One region of the Paenibacillus sp. AR247 genome, then DNA from elsewhere that is predicted to be linked to it. Evidence: riboswitches for the same ligand, from Rfam matches in the RefSeq annotation. Region 1 holds a riboswitch; each other region holds the start of a gene.
The links. A riboswitch is a leader RNA that binds a small molecule or an ion and turns the genes downstream of it on or off. The one in region 1 is predicted to bind thiamine pyrophosphate.

Region 1 (4,822 bases):
ATTCCCGTGTACCTCCCGCAGGAGAGCGTCCTCCTTGCCGAAAATAGCGGTCTCAACCGCGTAATCGGTGCTTCCGTCGGCGATGCCTTCCAAATCGGTGCGCTGGGCGCAGCCGCCACGTACTCCGTCGACGGGGTCGGAGACGTGCAGATCGCCTGGGCGCTGAGCGACGGCGAGCACCGCCTGCTCCACTGCGGAGATACGCTGTGGCACGGCTACTGGTGGAAAATTGCCGCGGCTCACGGCCCATTCGATGCGGTATGCCTGCCGGTGAACGGTGCCGTTCTGGAACGCCCTGATCGTCAGCCGCCCAGCGGCATGCCGATTACGCTGCTTCCGGAACAAGCGGCCGCGGCCGCACGCGTTCTCGGGGCCAAACGGCTGGTGCCGATCCACCATACCGCCATCCACCATCCGCCTGTATACCTGCAGACTCCCGATTGGCAAAATCGCCTGCGGGCTGCAGTTGGTGATACAATGGACATAGCATTCCTGAACACAAAGGAAACGATTACTCTATAAAGGATGACGCATCATGGATAAATCCCCTTCCCGCAACGTGCTGGGGGGCGCCCTGTGGATCAATCTCGCCAATACGGTGCGCATGCGGGAGCACCGGGTCACGGATATGCTGGAGGAGCCAGGTTATTTAGACGAATGGCTCCACGATAATGAATTGCACGGCTTGAACAATACCCCAGGGGCAGCTTCAGCTGTGACGCGGGAAGACCTGCTGCCCGAACTGCTCCGTCTGCGCGGCGTGTGCCGGCACGTTCTAGAAGATCTGGACCCATGGTGGTACCCTTGTCGGATCGAGGCATTCGCCGCCATGGAAGCCGAAGCGTCACGGTTAGACGTGGCGCTTCGGGCCGAGCGGGATGCACAGGGCACCCCCCCATCTCATCACCTACGGGCAAAACGCCGTCCAAGGCGTGCTGTACCCCATCGTCCGCTCCCTGTTCGAGACGCTGGCAAGCGTATCTTCGGACCGCATCCGGATCTGCGAGCATGACGACTGCATCCTGCACTTTGTGGACACCTCCAAGAGCGGCAAGCGGCGCTGGTGCAGCATGGAAACTTGCGGCAACCGCCATAAGGCGGCCGAATTTTATGCGAAAAAGAAGCAGCGCGGGAACTAAAATAAGCCTGGGATCGTCTGATGGACATCCCGGGCTTTTTTTAATGGTTCTATTTCGTTGCTGACTGCCCTTCATTGATATGGCGGACACTCAGCAGTTTAGCTCCTTTGTCCAACGACTTGTAGGAGTATGTCGATAGGTACGTTCTTCCGACCTCTAACAAGTTCCAAGTGTTTTCATTATCGACTTTAATTTTAACTGGCCCTTCTTCTTTACTATGGGTTTTCTCGGCGACAATCCAATATGTCGAGCCAATGAGCTGCTTATCGAGTATCGTTATGTCCCCTCCGCCAGACGTTGGCCCGGTACATGCTGTCAACATACACATGAAAAGCCATGCTGCAATTATTTTTTTCAGGACCCTCTCCCCCGTTCCTGACTGTTTCAATACCTAACGAAGCCACCAAACAGCCTATAATTTATAAACAATGATGTTTGCATAAAGTTGTCTTACAACTCGGATTTAAATGCTATAATGGCCTTAATTTAGGGCAAACCCATTACTTATAAGTGAAAAGGAGCTTATACATATGGCTAATAAACGTTTGGATCATGTCGGCATCGTCGTACGGGATTTGGAATCAACCATCCGATTTTATACCGAGATCGTGGGCCTGGAGCTGAAAGGCCGGCTGACGCACACCAATGGCGTGTTCCAGCTGGCGTTTCTCGGTTTCGGGGGCAGCGACGAGACGGAAATCGAGCTCATTCAAGGCTACAGCTACGACCTGCCTGCCGAAGGCACGGTGCACCATTTTGCGATCCATGTCGACGACATTCAGAAGGAATTTGAGCGGATCCAGGCGCTCGACGGCGTGGAGCTGATCGATCAGGAAATCGTGACCCTGCCCAACGGATACCAATATTTCTTTATCTATGGTCCGGAAAAAGAATGGATCGAATTTTTCCAGAGATAATCTGGAATCGGGCGGATGTCTGGACACCCCCATGGGGATGGACTATAATATGGGAGGAAAACAACCCAAAAACCTTATAGAATCCGGGGTGCTGGAATTGGCCGGCTGAGATTGTATCCCTTCAAGATACTGACCCTTTTAACCTGATCTGGGTAATGCCAGCGTAGGAAACCGTTTGTCACGGCATACAAGCCGTGCTGATCTTGCGCATATGAAGCGTCCCGTTTACGGGGCGCTTTTTTCATTCATACTAGTGAAAAAAGCTTCTATGATTCAGTCACTCAGATCGGCTTACGATTCTAAAGTATAACGGGGGAGAGGGGATCACCGGTCGATGCTTCCACAGAGAGAATAAGAACGGCCGGACATCAAAGGAGAGAGAAAGCCATGAAGAACAAATCCATCGGACTGCTGCTGGTCTGCATGCTCGTACTGGCGCTTGCCGGATGCGGCGGCGGCCAGAACAATACGGGCAGCGGAGAAGGCACATCCGCTTCCGACAGCACGGCAGGCCAGGATAACACCGCAGCGAAGCCGCTGAAGGACGTCAAAGTCGTCCTCGACTGGACGCCCAACACGAACCACACTGGGCTCTACGCTGCCAAAGACTTGGGCTACTATAAAGAAGAAGGCTTGAACGTCGAAATCGTGCAGCCGGGCTCCACCGGCGCCGATGCCATGGTCGCTTCCGGCAAGGCACCCTTCGGCGTAAGCTATCAGGAGAGCGTGACCCAGGCCCGCACGCAGGGCGTGCCGCTCGTCTCCATCGCCGCGGTCATCCAGCACAATACGTCGGGCTTTGCCGCACCGGTGGACCGGGGCATCAAGACGCCGAAGGATTTTGAAGACAAAACCTACGGCGGCTGGGGCTCCCCTGTGGAGGAAGCCGTCATGGGCTCCATCATGGAGATCGACAAGGCGGACGTGAAGAAGGTGAAAATCGTCAACATGGGCGACGCCGATTATTTTACCGCCGTGAAGCGGGACATCGACTTCGCCTGGATCTTCTACGGCTGGACTGGTATCGAGGCGAAGCTGCGCGGCGAGCCGCTGGACATGCTGTATGTCAAAGATTATTCCGAGAAGCTGGACTACTACACGCCGGTTCTCGTAACGAACGAGAAGCAGATCAAGGACGACCCTGAGCTGGTTAAAGCGTTTATGCGCGCGACCGCCAAAGGTTATCAGTACGCGATCGACAAGCCCGAAGAAGCTGCCAACCTGCTGCTGAAGGACGTGCCGGACCTCGATAAGCAGCTGGTGATCGAAAGCCAGAAATGGTTAAGTCCTAAATATCAGGACGACGCAGCCCGCTGGGGCGAGCAGAAGGAACAAATCTGGAAGGGCTATTCCGACTGGATGTACGATCACAAGCTGCTGGACAAGCCGCTGGACGTGAAGAGCGCGTACACGAACGACTTTTTGCCGGAACAATAAGCCGCATCCAACCAAAAATACACGTAATCTTATCAGGAGAGGAAGTTGATTCGCATGGCCAATACGCTGTTAAGCATTCAGGTGATCCCGAAGACGCCGGGCAACGAAGACTCTTACGCCTACGTCGACCGTGCCATTGAGGTCATTCAGCAGTCCGGCGTGAAGCATGAGGTGCACCCGCTGGAAACGACGATGGAGGGCGAGCTGGAGGAGCTGCTGGACGTCGTGCGCAAAATGCACGAAGCTCTGGTGGCCGCAGGCAGCCCGAGTATCATCTCCCAGGTCAAAATCGCCCATAATCCCGGCGGAATCAGCATGGACAAGCTGACGGAGAAGTACCGTCCATGAGAAGCTGGTGGAAAAACGTATGGCCGCCCCTCGTGGCGGTCATCTTCTTTTTGCTCGTGTGGCAGCTGCTGACCTCCCTGTTCCATATTGAACAATGGATTTTGCCTGCGCCGAGCGACATCGCCCGGGAAGCCGCGGCCGCTTCCGGCGGCTTGTGGGAGCATGTATGGGCCACGCTGAAGCTGACCGTATTCGGCTTCGCCATCGGAACCGCCATCGGGCTGGTCATCGCACTGATTCTGCATTTGATTCCGTTTTTAAAACAGGCGCTGTATCCGCTGCTCATTCTAAGCCAAAATATCCCGACCATCGCCCTCGCCCCCCTGCTGATGATCTGGTTCGGCTTCGGCCTCCTGCCCAAGCTGATCGTCATCACGCTCGTCTGCTTTTTCCCGGTGGCGGTCGCCGCCCTGGGCGGCTTGAAGCAGACCGATCCCGTCATGATGAACTACATGCGCATGATCGGGGCGGGCAAGGGCCAAATTTTCGCCAAGCTGGAGCTGCCCCACGCACTCCCTTCCATCTTCTCCGGCATTAAAATCGCCGCCACCTACAGTGTCATGGGTGCGATTATCGCCGAGTGGCTGGGGGCCGACAAGGGCATCGGCTATTATATGATGCTGCAAAAATCGGGTTACCGCACCGACCGCATGTTCGTGGCGATCATGATCATCGTCGTGCTGAGCCTGCTGATGTTCGGGCTGATTGCGCTGCTCGAAAAATGGTTCGTCCGCTGGAAGCCGAAGCAGGGCTAGCGGGCCTGGCAGGAAAGGAGAATTGCCGTGATAAATCAAGAAACCACGCCTGCACTGGAGATCGACTCCGTCAGCAAAAGCTTCAAAGAGAAGCGCCGGACGCTGCCGGTACTCAGCGACATCTCGCTGACCGTGGGCCAAGGCGAATTCGTGTCCATCATCGGACCGTCAGGAAGCGGCAAGAGCACGCTGCTGCACGTGATCGGCGGGCTGACCCGCCCGGATG
Region 2 (4,822 bases), on a different contig from region 1:
CTCCGGAAAATGGAGAAAAATGCGTAAAACCGAGAGGACCCAGCCGGTAGCTGAGGCTGACGACAATTAAGCCTCCCCGGCGCGCCAGCTCGGAGCCGTCATAAATGGGCAGTCCACCGCCGCCCGTCACGAAGGCGCCGCCATGGATCCACACCATGACCGGAAGCGGCTGCGGTGCCGGCTCGTCAGGGGCCCACACATTGACGTACAGGCAGTCCTCGGACTGCGGGATCTGATCCCGTTTCAGTCTAAAAGCGCCACCCGTGGGGTTGACGCGCTGCGGGGCAAGCGGAACCGTCATGTCCCCGGATCTGACGCCTGCCCATGGCCGTGCAGGAAGCGGTTTCCGGAAACGCCGCTCGCCGACGGGGGGCTCGGCGTAAGGAATCGCCTTCCAGGTCCGGACGCCGTTCTGAACATATCCTTGAATCAGGCCATTATGAGTACGGATGAGGAGTTGGTCCAATTTGGTTAACATCCTTTCTAGCGTTGGAATCGTTCTACCATTGTAACACTAAAAATTGGACAAAGCCTAACCGAAGCTCGGTGCAAAAAACCATCTATCGACGACCACTTAAGGAAGCCAGCGCCAAGAAAAAAACCTGTCTATATAGACAGGTGCTAATCGCTTGTGAAGCAGGCCGGTATCGGCTGCCTTTATCTAGCCGCCCCTTCCTTTTGGCTGCGGTAGGCCCAATGATTGGTCGGACCGCTCCCGCCGCCAATACCGAGCGCGTTCTCGATGGCCGCCTGGATGAATTCACGGGCCGTCCGCACGGCCTCGTTGACCGGGTTCCCTTTAGCCAGCTCAGCGGCGATCGCAGCCGAGAAGGTACATCCCGTTCCATGCGTATGACGCGTGTCAATCCGGCTTCCTTCCAGGGTCGAAAAGGATTTTCCGTCGAAAGTAAGATCAACCGCTTTGTCAGACGATTCGTCATGTCCGCCCTTGATCACAACCATCGCCGGACCGTAAGCCGCAATGCGGTAGGCCGCCTCGCAGCGTTCCTCCATCGACCGGATCGCCATCCCCGCGAGCACTTCCGCCTCCGGAATGTTGGGCGTGACGACAGCAGCCAGCGGCAGCAGCTTGTTCTTCAGCGCGTCAACAGCGTCCTGCTGCAGCAGCCGCGCGCCGCCTTTGGCGACCATAACCGGGTCGACGACCACATTCCTCCAGCCAAAAGCGGCTATTCGTCCTGCGACGGCCTCAATAATATCCGCGCTGAACAGCATGCCGGTTTTGACCGCATCCACGCCGAGGTCGGTGCCCACGGCATCCATTTGTTCGGCTGCCGCAGCCGCAGGAAGCGGATAAACGCCTTGTACCCCGAGTGTGTTTTGAATGGTAATGGCTGTAATGGCCGACATACCGAATACGCCGAGCTCCTGGAACGTTTTGATATCCGCCTGGATGCCTGCCCCGCCGCCGCTGTCAGAACCGGCTACCGTCAATGCTTTCGGGATGCTCATTGTACAAATCCCCTTCCTGCCGACTCCAGAAGAGCCGTAATGGTTCCTTCCTCCAAAGGATGCCGGTCCATCCCAGACAACGCGTCGAGGAAAGCGATTTGGAAGCTTCCCGGCCCCTCAATACCCGTCCGCTCATATGCCCGAACGGCCGCTTCACCGTAGTAAGCCAAGGCGGCCGCGCCAGCGGACAGCAGATCGGATTCGACCGCTCCAAAAGCGGCGATCACCGATGTCAGCAAGCAGCCAGTCCCCGTGACTTGGGTCAGCATCGGATGTCCGCCCCGGATCAAGTATCCCCTCGTTCCGTCGGTGATCACATCTTCTTGCCCGGTAATGGCGACGAGCGTCCCCAGACGGTGTGCCGCCCGTGCCGCCAAGTCGGCGGGAGCGGCCTCCCCGGCCTCCCCTGCGTCGACACCTTTTATCGCGCCGGTTTCACCAATGAGATGGGCAACCTCCGCTGCGTTGCCCCGAACCAGTGACACACGGACCTCGCGCAAAATCCGCAGCGCAGCCTCCGTGCGAAATGCGGTCGCTCCCGCGCCGACGGGATCCAGGAACACCGGAACGCCATGATCATTTGCCGATCGGCCGGCGATGACCGCCGCCTCCACCAATTCGCTGCTCAGGGTTCCGAGATTCAGGACGACGGCTTGGGCGACCCGGGCCATATCGGCCACCTCCTCTTTGGCATAGGCCATAACCGGAGAGGCGCCAAGGGCAAGCAGGCCGTTGGCCGTAAAGTTGGTCACGACCACATTCGTCATGTTGTGAATGAGCGGACGCTGCTCTTTTATCCGTAAAGGAAGCTGGATAAGTCCGGACGGAAACATATCGGCGGTCATCGTCCCACCCCTTCCGCTGCAGCCAGGGAAACCGGCCAATCCTCAAGCGTAAACGCCATATCCCAGAACATGTACTCCAGCTGACAGCTGGTCAGAAAATGCTCCATCAGCCGTTTTTTTCTTGCGGGAGGAAGACCCTCCGCCCATTCGTCGAGCAGCCGCCGCAGCTGTACCGTTACGCCGCTTTCCCGGTCTCCGTAAAAGTGCATCCATTCATAAAACGGATGGGATTTCTCCGGTTGGACTTCCTCCAGCAGACGTTGGCCGATTTCCGTATAGGTCCACGGGCAAGGTAACAGCGCAGCTACAATATCCTCAAGTCCCCCCTCGTGGGCAACGTTCAGCATATGCCGGATGTAATGATTGGCCGATGGAGCCAGCGGATAGCCTTGCAGTTCCTCATATGCAACACCGGCGACATCACAAAAGTTTTTGGTGGGGATGCGTTTCGCTGTTCAAAATAAACGAAATCTGTTCGTTAAAAAGCGCGGTCGTCTGCCGGCAATCGCATCGGGATATGGCAATGCCATAGATCCGGATGTAGGCATTCAGGTATTCAAAATCCTGCTTCACATAGTGAATCAGCTGCTCCTTGGACAAGGTACCTTCCGCAATCCCCCGTACAAACGGATGCTTGAAGATCGCTTGATAAATGGGATCTGCCGCATGTCTCAATTCTTCGGTAAACCGGGCCATGATAATGCACCTCCGTTAATTTTGACGAAAATCGCATGTTCGAGCGCGGGGAAGCCAACACAAAAAAGCCGCCCCGAAATGGAGCGGCCGCTATTTGCAGTGTCATCCTGAATGTATCTCATCAAGAAAGTTGCGTATGTAAAGGCCTGCTCCACTTCCCTCCGCCGGTATTAACCGGATCAGGTTCAAAGGGTCCAAGCGATCACTTGTCTCAGCTGCCTCCGCAGCTCCCCTAGTGGATTTTCGTATGATATTTTACAAGTTCATGATTAACTGTAGCTCCGTTTGCCGGTGTTGTCAAACAAAAAAAGCTGCCGGCGGGATACCGGGAAAAAGCTTGTCGATCGTTTATGCGGATCTCCTTCCACCTTCAAGTGTTTATCTTTTCAACGCGTATGAAAGGATCATCACGACGATGACGACAGCGGCATAAATGATAGCTGCCGTTCGATAACCCGATCCGTACAGCGCAGCCGCGGCCAGACCGAATACGATCAGCTGCAGCACAGCCCGGACGGGAAGCGTCACCGGGAAGGTCGCTTTCGGTGCGACATACATGCCCCAAAAAACAGCAACAACGACCGGCGAACCTATTCCTGCCACGATACGGATCCACAAGGCGGTATCCAATTTAAATCCCCACAGGCAAAAGGCTGCCAGTGCACACAGCTCCATTAGAAAAAAGATAAGGTCGATCACAATCATTGCCAAACCCTCCATTTTGGGCCGGTCAGGGCCTTTGGAATGAAGCCATTCTCAGTAAAATTATGCCGATTGTTTCTTGCCTCTCGCGGCGAAAACTTTTCCCCTCTCACTCCGGCTTGTGAGCTTTCACAATTAAAAAATGCGGGTGATGCAGAATCCGCTGGTAGAAGTCGGCCGACTCCGGCAGCCGCTCCAGAAACTCGGGAACGGGCCTTGGTTCGACAAGCCGGTCCAGTACAAACCAGCTTGACGTCATATTGACGATTTCCTGCAGGGGTCTGCGGAAGAACGTCACTTCAACGCTGCCTGCCTCTTTCTTCGTCCACCAGTCTACAAGCAGCTCCCGTGCAAAATAATCCGGTCTCTTAAAAACGGTAAAGTCCATAAACGGATGATGCACCGAAAACAAAAACGTTCCTCCAGGCTTCAATACCCGCTGAAACTCACGGAACAAAGGATCCCAGTCTTCGATGTAATGCAGCGTCAGCGAACTGAGAATCAAGTCGAACTTATCGGCTCCGTATGGCAGCGGTTCGCTTAGATCGTGAACCCGAATCTCCGCTTGACTGCCGACTCTCCGTTTGGCCGCCTCCACCATATCGGGACTGAAATCGATCGCCGATACCAATGCGCCCCGGGAAACGAACTGCTCGGTATACCATCCTGCAGCGCAGCCTGCATCAAGGACATGAAGTCCGGACATATCCGTTGGCAGCAGCTCCAGCATGGCCGGACGCTCGTAGTATGCGTTGGCGCCGCTGTCCGAATCGGTATGCAGTTCATAGTCCTTGGCGAGCTTGGTATAAGCCTCGAGCACCCTCTCTTTCATGCAACCACCTCCGTAGACTCGCTATTCTCCACCATATTATACCAACCAACAGAAAGGTTGGATATAAATAAACCAGCTTTATGTAAGCTGTGCAGAACTTAGTTGCGGCAGGATGCGTTATAAATGACAAGAACAAGTTTGAAGGCGGGGAATGTCTTTGTTAAAAAGCGTTTCTTTTTGGCTCACGTTATGTATGATTCTCACATGCATACTGGATGCCTCCGGACAGGGCTTGGCCAACATCATACTGATCCGGCTGAATCCCTTGCTTGAA
Region 3 (4,822 bases), on a different contig from region 1:
AGTCCACAAGGCGGCAACTGCCTCGCGGGTCAGTCCCGGCTCGGCATCGAACAGCGCGCTCCCCGTTAATATTTCGCTACCGGAGCCCCAGCTCCGCTGCCATTCCAACCGGCTCTCCAGCGCAAGCAAATCCGCCTCGTGCCTCGCGATGTACAAGCTGCCGGTTTCGGCATATTCGAAGGAGACGCCGGAGATGTCCTTCACCGCCTGCTGCCATTGCGGATACAGCGACAAGCTCTCGCGGCACAACCGGAAGAACTCGTCCGGCGACTCCACGTTCTCTGAATACGGAGCGAGCATCCCTGCCGCCGCGCCGGAGGCCTGCCCACCGCAGGGTCCCTTTTCGAGCAGCGTGACGTGCAGGCCGCGGCGGCGCAGCTCCAGCGCGCAGGATAATCCGATGATGCCGCCGCCCATGACGATGATGTCTCCGCTCATTGTTACAGCCCCCTGTCCATCCTTTTTTATTCGATGACGAGCGATTCCAGGCCGCTGCTGGCCGAAGCATATTTCTTCTTCGGAATCCGCCCGGACAAGTAAGCCAAACGCCCCGCCTCAACCGCCAGCCTCATCGACCGGGCCATCATCACGGGATCTTTGGCTTTGGCCACCGGGGTATTCATCAGAATGCCGGAGACCCCCAGCTCCATCGCGAGCGCCACGTCACTGGCCGTCCCCAGCCCCGCATCCACGATGACAGGGACCGACAGCTCCTCCACGATCAATCCGAGATTGTACGGATTCAGAATGCCGAGGCCGGTCCCGATAGGCGCTGCGCCGGGCATAACCGCGGCTGCCCCGGCATCCTCCAGCTTTTTGCAGATCACCGGATCGTCGGAGATATACGGCAGTACCGTAAAACCGTCCTTGACCAATATTTCCGTCGCTTTTAACGTTTCAATCGGATCGGGCAGGAGCGTCCGCTTATTGGCGCTAATCTCCACCTTGATCCAGTCGCTGAGTCCCGAAGCCCGCGCCAGGCGGGCAATCCGGACCGCCTCATCAGCCGTTGTCGCCCCGGACGTGTTGGGAAGATAGATGTATTTCTGGGGCTCCACATGCTGCAGAATGGAGTCATCCTCCACCGAATCGAGATGGATCCGGCGGATAGCGAACGTCAGCACCTCGGTTCCCGAAGCTTTGATCGCCTCCATCTGCACATAAGGATCGGGGAACAACCCGGTCCCCAAAAATAACCGCGACGACAGTTCCTGTCCGCCAACCTGCCAATTATCTCTGCTCATTTTTCCCCTCAACCTCCCGCTACGAAATGGACCAGCTCCAGCTTCATTCCAGGCACAACCGGAGTCGTCTCCCACTGCTCGATCTTCAGCACCTGTCCGTCCGCTTCCACCATGACCGGCCTGCCGGACAGCCCCAGCAGGCGGAGGACATCGGCTACCGTCTCGGCCGCCAGCTCCCGCTTTGTTCCGTTAATGACCAGTTCCATCCGCCGCTCCTCCTCTACCTTCAAGCTTGTGAATGAACGCCCGGCATACCGCTTCCGGGTCAGGGCTGCCGACGATTTCGCTCACAGCGCAGACGCGGCTCGCACCGGCCCGGATCACTTCGTCCACGTTGCCCAGCTTGATGCCGCCAATCGCCACAAAAGGGATCTTGATGACCCCGGCGACTTCCCGAATGTACGAAAGACCGACCGGATCCACCACATCGGCTTTCGTAGCCGTCGCATAGATCGGCCCGACGCCGATATAATCCGCCCCTTCCGCTTCGGCGAGCTGCGCTTCCGAAATTGCATGGGTGGATATGCCGATGATCTTGGAGCCGACAAGCTTTCTGGCTTCCGCGATCGGCATATCGCCTTGACCGAGGTGAATCCCGTCGGCGTCCACCTCCATCGCGATATCAACGTGATCGTTCACGATAAAAGGAACACCGTAGCGGCGGGTCAGCTCCCGCAGCTCCGCCGCCTTGCGCAGCAGCTCTTCCCTGCCGCTTGTTTTGTCGCGGAATTGAACGATGTCCGCCCCTCCCCGAATGGCTTGCTCCATCACGTCCACCAGCCGGCGTCCCGGATGGAACGTCTCGCCGGTAATCGCATACAGACGAAAATCGACCATGACTGCTTCTCCTCTCTTCCCTTTGCCTTTCCCTCCATTTCATGCCGGCTTCTATCATCGCGAAGGGTAAGCCCTCATCTTGCGAAAGCGCCCTCTTACCCGGTTAACACAAAAAAACCATTCGAGAAATACACGAATGGCACCGCAATTCGAATGATATTCTCTACGCCAGCATTACCTGGATCAGATTAACGGTCCGCAGCATAAGGCTGCCATCTCAGCCGGACTTCATCCAGCACCCGCATTCCTATTTAATTTCACAACCACTATAGCCCAAACTGCTGACTTTTGGCAATAGCCAGAGTGAGATCGCCGGCATCGGAACGCCTTTCTCATCCATAGCAGCGATTCTCGCAAAATTTCATATATTTGGGTGCGGCGAACTTCTTATTTTATCTCTTGCGTCATCACATATCGTCCCCGCCCGTGAATATAAATGTTTAACAAGCCAAAGTTTGTGCTGAGTATGGGAACATGGGAGGTGCCTGAACATGCCATCAGACGATCATTCGCTGTTTGTGGTGTCCAAGGAGGACTGGTCACTGCACCGGAAAGGGTACCAGGATCAGGTCCGCCATCAGGAGAAGGTTAAGGAAATCATCAAGCAGAACCTGCCCGACCTGATCACAGAAGAAAACATCGTGATGTCGGACGGTAAGCAAATCATCAAGGTACCCATCCGGAGCCTCGATGAATACCGTTTCATTAAGCCGAAAGAGCAGCAGGAAGTCGAAACCGAATCGATCACGTTCAACGACATCCGCAAAAAAGGCATGCAGTCCAACATCGACAAGAAGCGGACGATCCTGGAAAATCTGCGGCGCAACGCCACTAGCGGCAAGCCGGGAATTCACCATATCAGCCCCGACGATCTGCGCTACAAAACGTGGGAGGACGTCGTCGTTCCCCATTCCAGCGCAGTCATCATTGCGATGATGGATACGTCCGGGTCGATGGGCACGTTTGAAAAATACTGTGCGCGCAGCTTCTTCTTCTGGATGACCCGCTTCCTGCGCCGCCAATACGAAAAGGTCGATATCGTCTTTGTGGCCCACCATACGGAGGCCAAAGAAGTCACCGAAGAAGATTTCTTTACCCGGGGCGAAAGCGGGGGCACGATCTGCTCGTCCGCCTACCAGAAAGCGCTGGAAATTATCGACCGGCGCTACCCGCCCGCCAAGTACAATATTTATCCGTTCCATTTCTCGGACGGCGACAACTTGACTTCTGATAACGAACGCTGCGTGCGGCTGATTGGCGAGCTGCTTAAAGTCAGCAACATGTTCGGTTACGGGGAGGTCAACCAGTACAACCGGAGCAGCACGCTGATGTCCGCGTACCGGAATATCAAGCTCGACCAGTTCATGTATTACGTCATCAAGGAAAAGGGCGAGGTCTACCAGGCGCTGCGTACGTTCTTTAAAAAGCAGGAAGGCGCACTGACCTAAGCCGAAGGACCGTCTCCTGGAACGCAAAATTATGGCATATAAAAAGGTCGTTGTCCCGTTACGCTGAGTAACCAACAACGACCTTTTTGCATGGCCGGGTGACCTCTATATAGCATGACCCTCGATTTGCAGCCTTTTTCCCACAATCGACTGATCCTGACTCCTGCCAGGCTCCTCACTGATGGCATGCTCATCATTGCCAACGTGCTCCTCATTGCCAGCGTGCTCCTTACTGCTGCCAAGTTCTTCACTCCCGCTAGGCCCCGCACGCACGACGTCCATGTTTCGTACTTCCGCTAGGCTTCTTCCGCCTGCAGACGGTCCCGAACCTCCATCAAGGCAAAGCCAAGCAGGTTCTTCCCTTTCCACAGCAGCGGGTTCAGGACCGCCTCGTCGTCCGCGGCCAACCCCACGCCCCAGATCGAATCCACGGGACTTGCCTCTACCAGCACCCGCTGCCTGGTGCCCAGTAGAAATTGCTTCAAATCGTCATTTTGGGAAAACTTTGCTTCGCTTCCCCGGACCACAATGGAGTACCCTTCCCGGTCCCATATGGCAGGATCGAATCCCCTCACCTTCCGCCCCAGATCTTTAGCCTGCTTCGGGTGCTTGGCTGCGAGAATCTGTTCCCGGATCTCTTCGTCACCGAACAGTCTGGCTTTCTCGGCCATCATATAATGCTCGGCACTTGCATATTCCACGCCGTCCACGGTAAACTTCGCTTCCCACCACTGGCTGAAGCAGCTCTTCGTAATAGATCCGTCCGCCGCGGGCTGGTGCCCCCAGAAAAAAACATATTTCAGCTTGGTCCCTTTCCGGAATGCCTTCCGGAGTTCTTCCAAGGTATACATCCTCTTCCCCCTATATAAGAGCATCCCGTGCGCTTAAGTCCTACAATCATTGATAAAGGCCCTGTGACCCGCATGCCCGTTGATCACAGCCTCAGGCATCCAGGCTGGCCGATCCCTTTCGGTACGCTGCTCGTTCGCCTCCCGGCTCAAGCGGAATATCCCATGGCGCCTTCCGGGAAGCGAAGGTACCCATCCCCAGCAGCGTCTGTCCGCGGGTCATGATATAGACTACATTTGCAAACTGCTCCTCCGGTTTCCAAAAGCGGCTGGCGGCCATAAATGCGATCAAATACTCTTCCCAGCTGCCGTAATGCTGCTGCACATACCCGGCCGCTTCCAATTTAATGGCCCAGGCCTCTTCCTTCGTCAAATATCCGTAAGCGAGCCCAACCCGGCTCAAGAAAATCGCCCATCCGCCCCCGAAGGCGGCTATTTCTCCGGC

Region 2: it holds a riboswitch for thiamine pyrophosphate, as region 1 does, so the genes downstream of both, tenA (thiaminase II) here and CPT76_RS32275 (ABC transporter substrate-binding protein) in region 1, are expected to answer to the same signal.
Region 3: it holds a riboswitch for thiamine pyrophosphate, as region 1 does, so the genes downstream of both, thiE (thiamine phosphate synthase) here and CPT76_RS32275 (ABC transporter substrate-binding protein) in region 1, are expected to answer to the same signal.

The regions. Positions count from the first base shown of each region.
Region 1 is NZ_PCZT01000024.1:290,543-295,364, forward strand. Features, by position in the region: gene CPT76_RS32250 (MBL fold metallo-hydrolase) at 1-522, shown strand, start outside; partial or broken gene CPT76_RS42360 (hypothetical protein) at 629-853, shown strand; gene CPT76_RS32260 (CGNR zinc finger domain-containing protein) at 879-1,139, shown strand; gene CPT76_RS32270 (VOC family protein) at 1,670-2,056, shown strand; TPP riboswitch at 2,131-2,243, shown strand; gene CPT76_RS32275 (ABC transporter substrate-binding protein) at 2,444-3,493, shown strand; gene CPT76_RS32280 (thiamine-binding protein) at 3,548-3,841, shown strand; gene CPT76_RS32285 (ABC transporter permease) at 3,838-4,596, shown strand; gene CPT76_RS32290 (ABC transporter ATP-binding protein) at 4,624-4,822, shown strand, end outside.
Region 2 is NZ_PCZT01000009.1:1,216,518-1,221,339, forward strand. Features, by position in the region: partial or broken gene CPT76_RS37365 (carboxylesterase family protein) at 1-466, opposite strand, end outside; gene thiD (bifunctional hydroxymethylpyrimidine kinase/phosphomethylpyrimidine kinase) at 658-1,473, opposite strand; gene thiM (hydroxyethylthiazole kinase) at 1,470-2,318, opposite strand; partial or broken gene tenA (thiaminase II) at 2,315-3,014, opposite strand; TPP riboswitch at 3,154-3,258, opposite strand; gene CPT76_RS13770 (YrdB family protein) at 3,393-3,719, opposite strand; gene CPT76_RS13775 (class I SAM-dependent methyltransferase) at 3,826-4,548, opposite strand; gene CPT76_RS13780 (hypothetical protein) at 4,781-4,822, shown strand, end outside.
Region 3 is NZ_PCZT01000002.1:398,267-403,088, forward strand. Features, by position in the region: gene thiO (glycine oxidase ThiO) at 1-438, opposite strand, end outside; gene CPT76_RS02375 (thiazole synthase) at 465-1,244, opposite strand; gene thiS (sulfur carrier protein ThiS) at 1,253-1,450, opposite strand; gene thiE (thiamine phosphate synthase) at 1,434-2,081, opposite strand; TPP riboswitch at 2,225-2,334, opposite strand; gene CPT76_RS02390 (YeaH/YhbH family protein) at 2,573-3,529, shown strand; gene CPT76_RS02395 (riboflavin biosynthesis intermediates N-glycosidase) at 3,826-4,380, opposite strand; gene CPT76_RS02400 (DUF1266 domain-containing protein) at 4,472-4,822, opposite strand, start outside.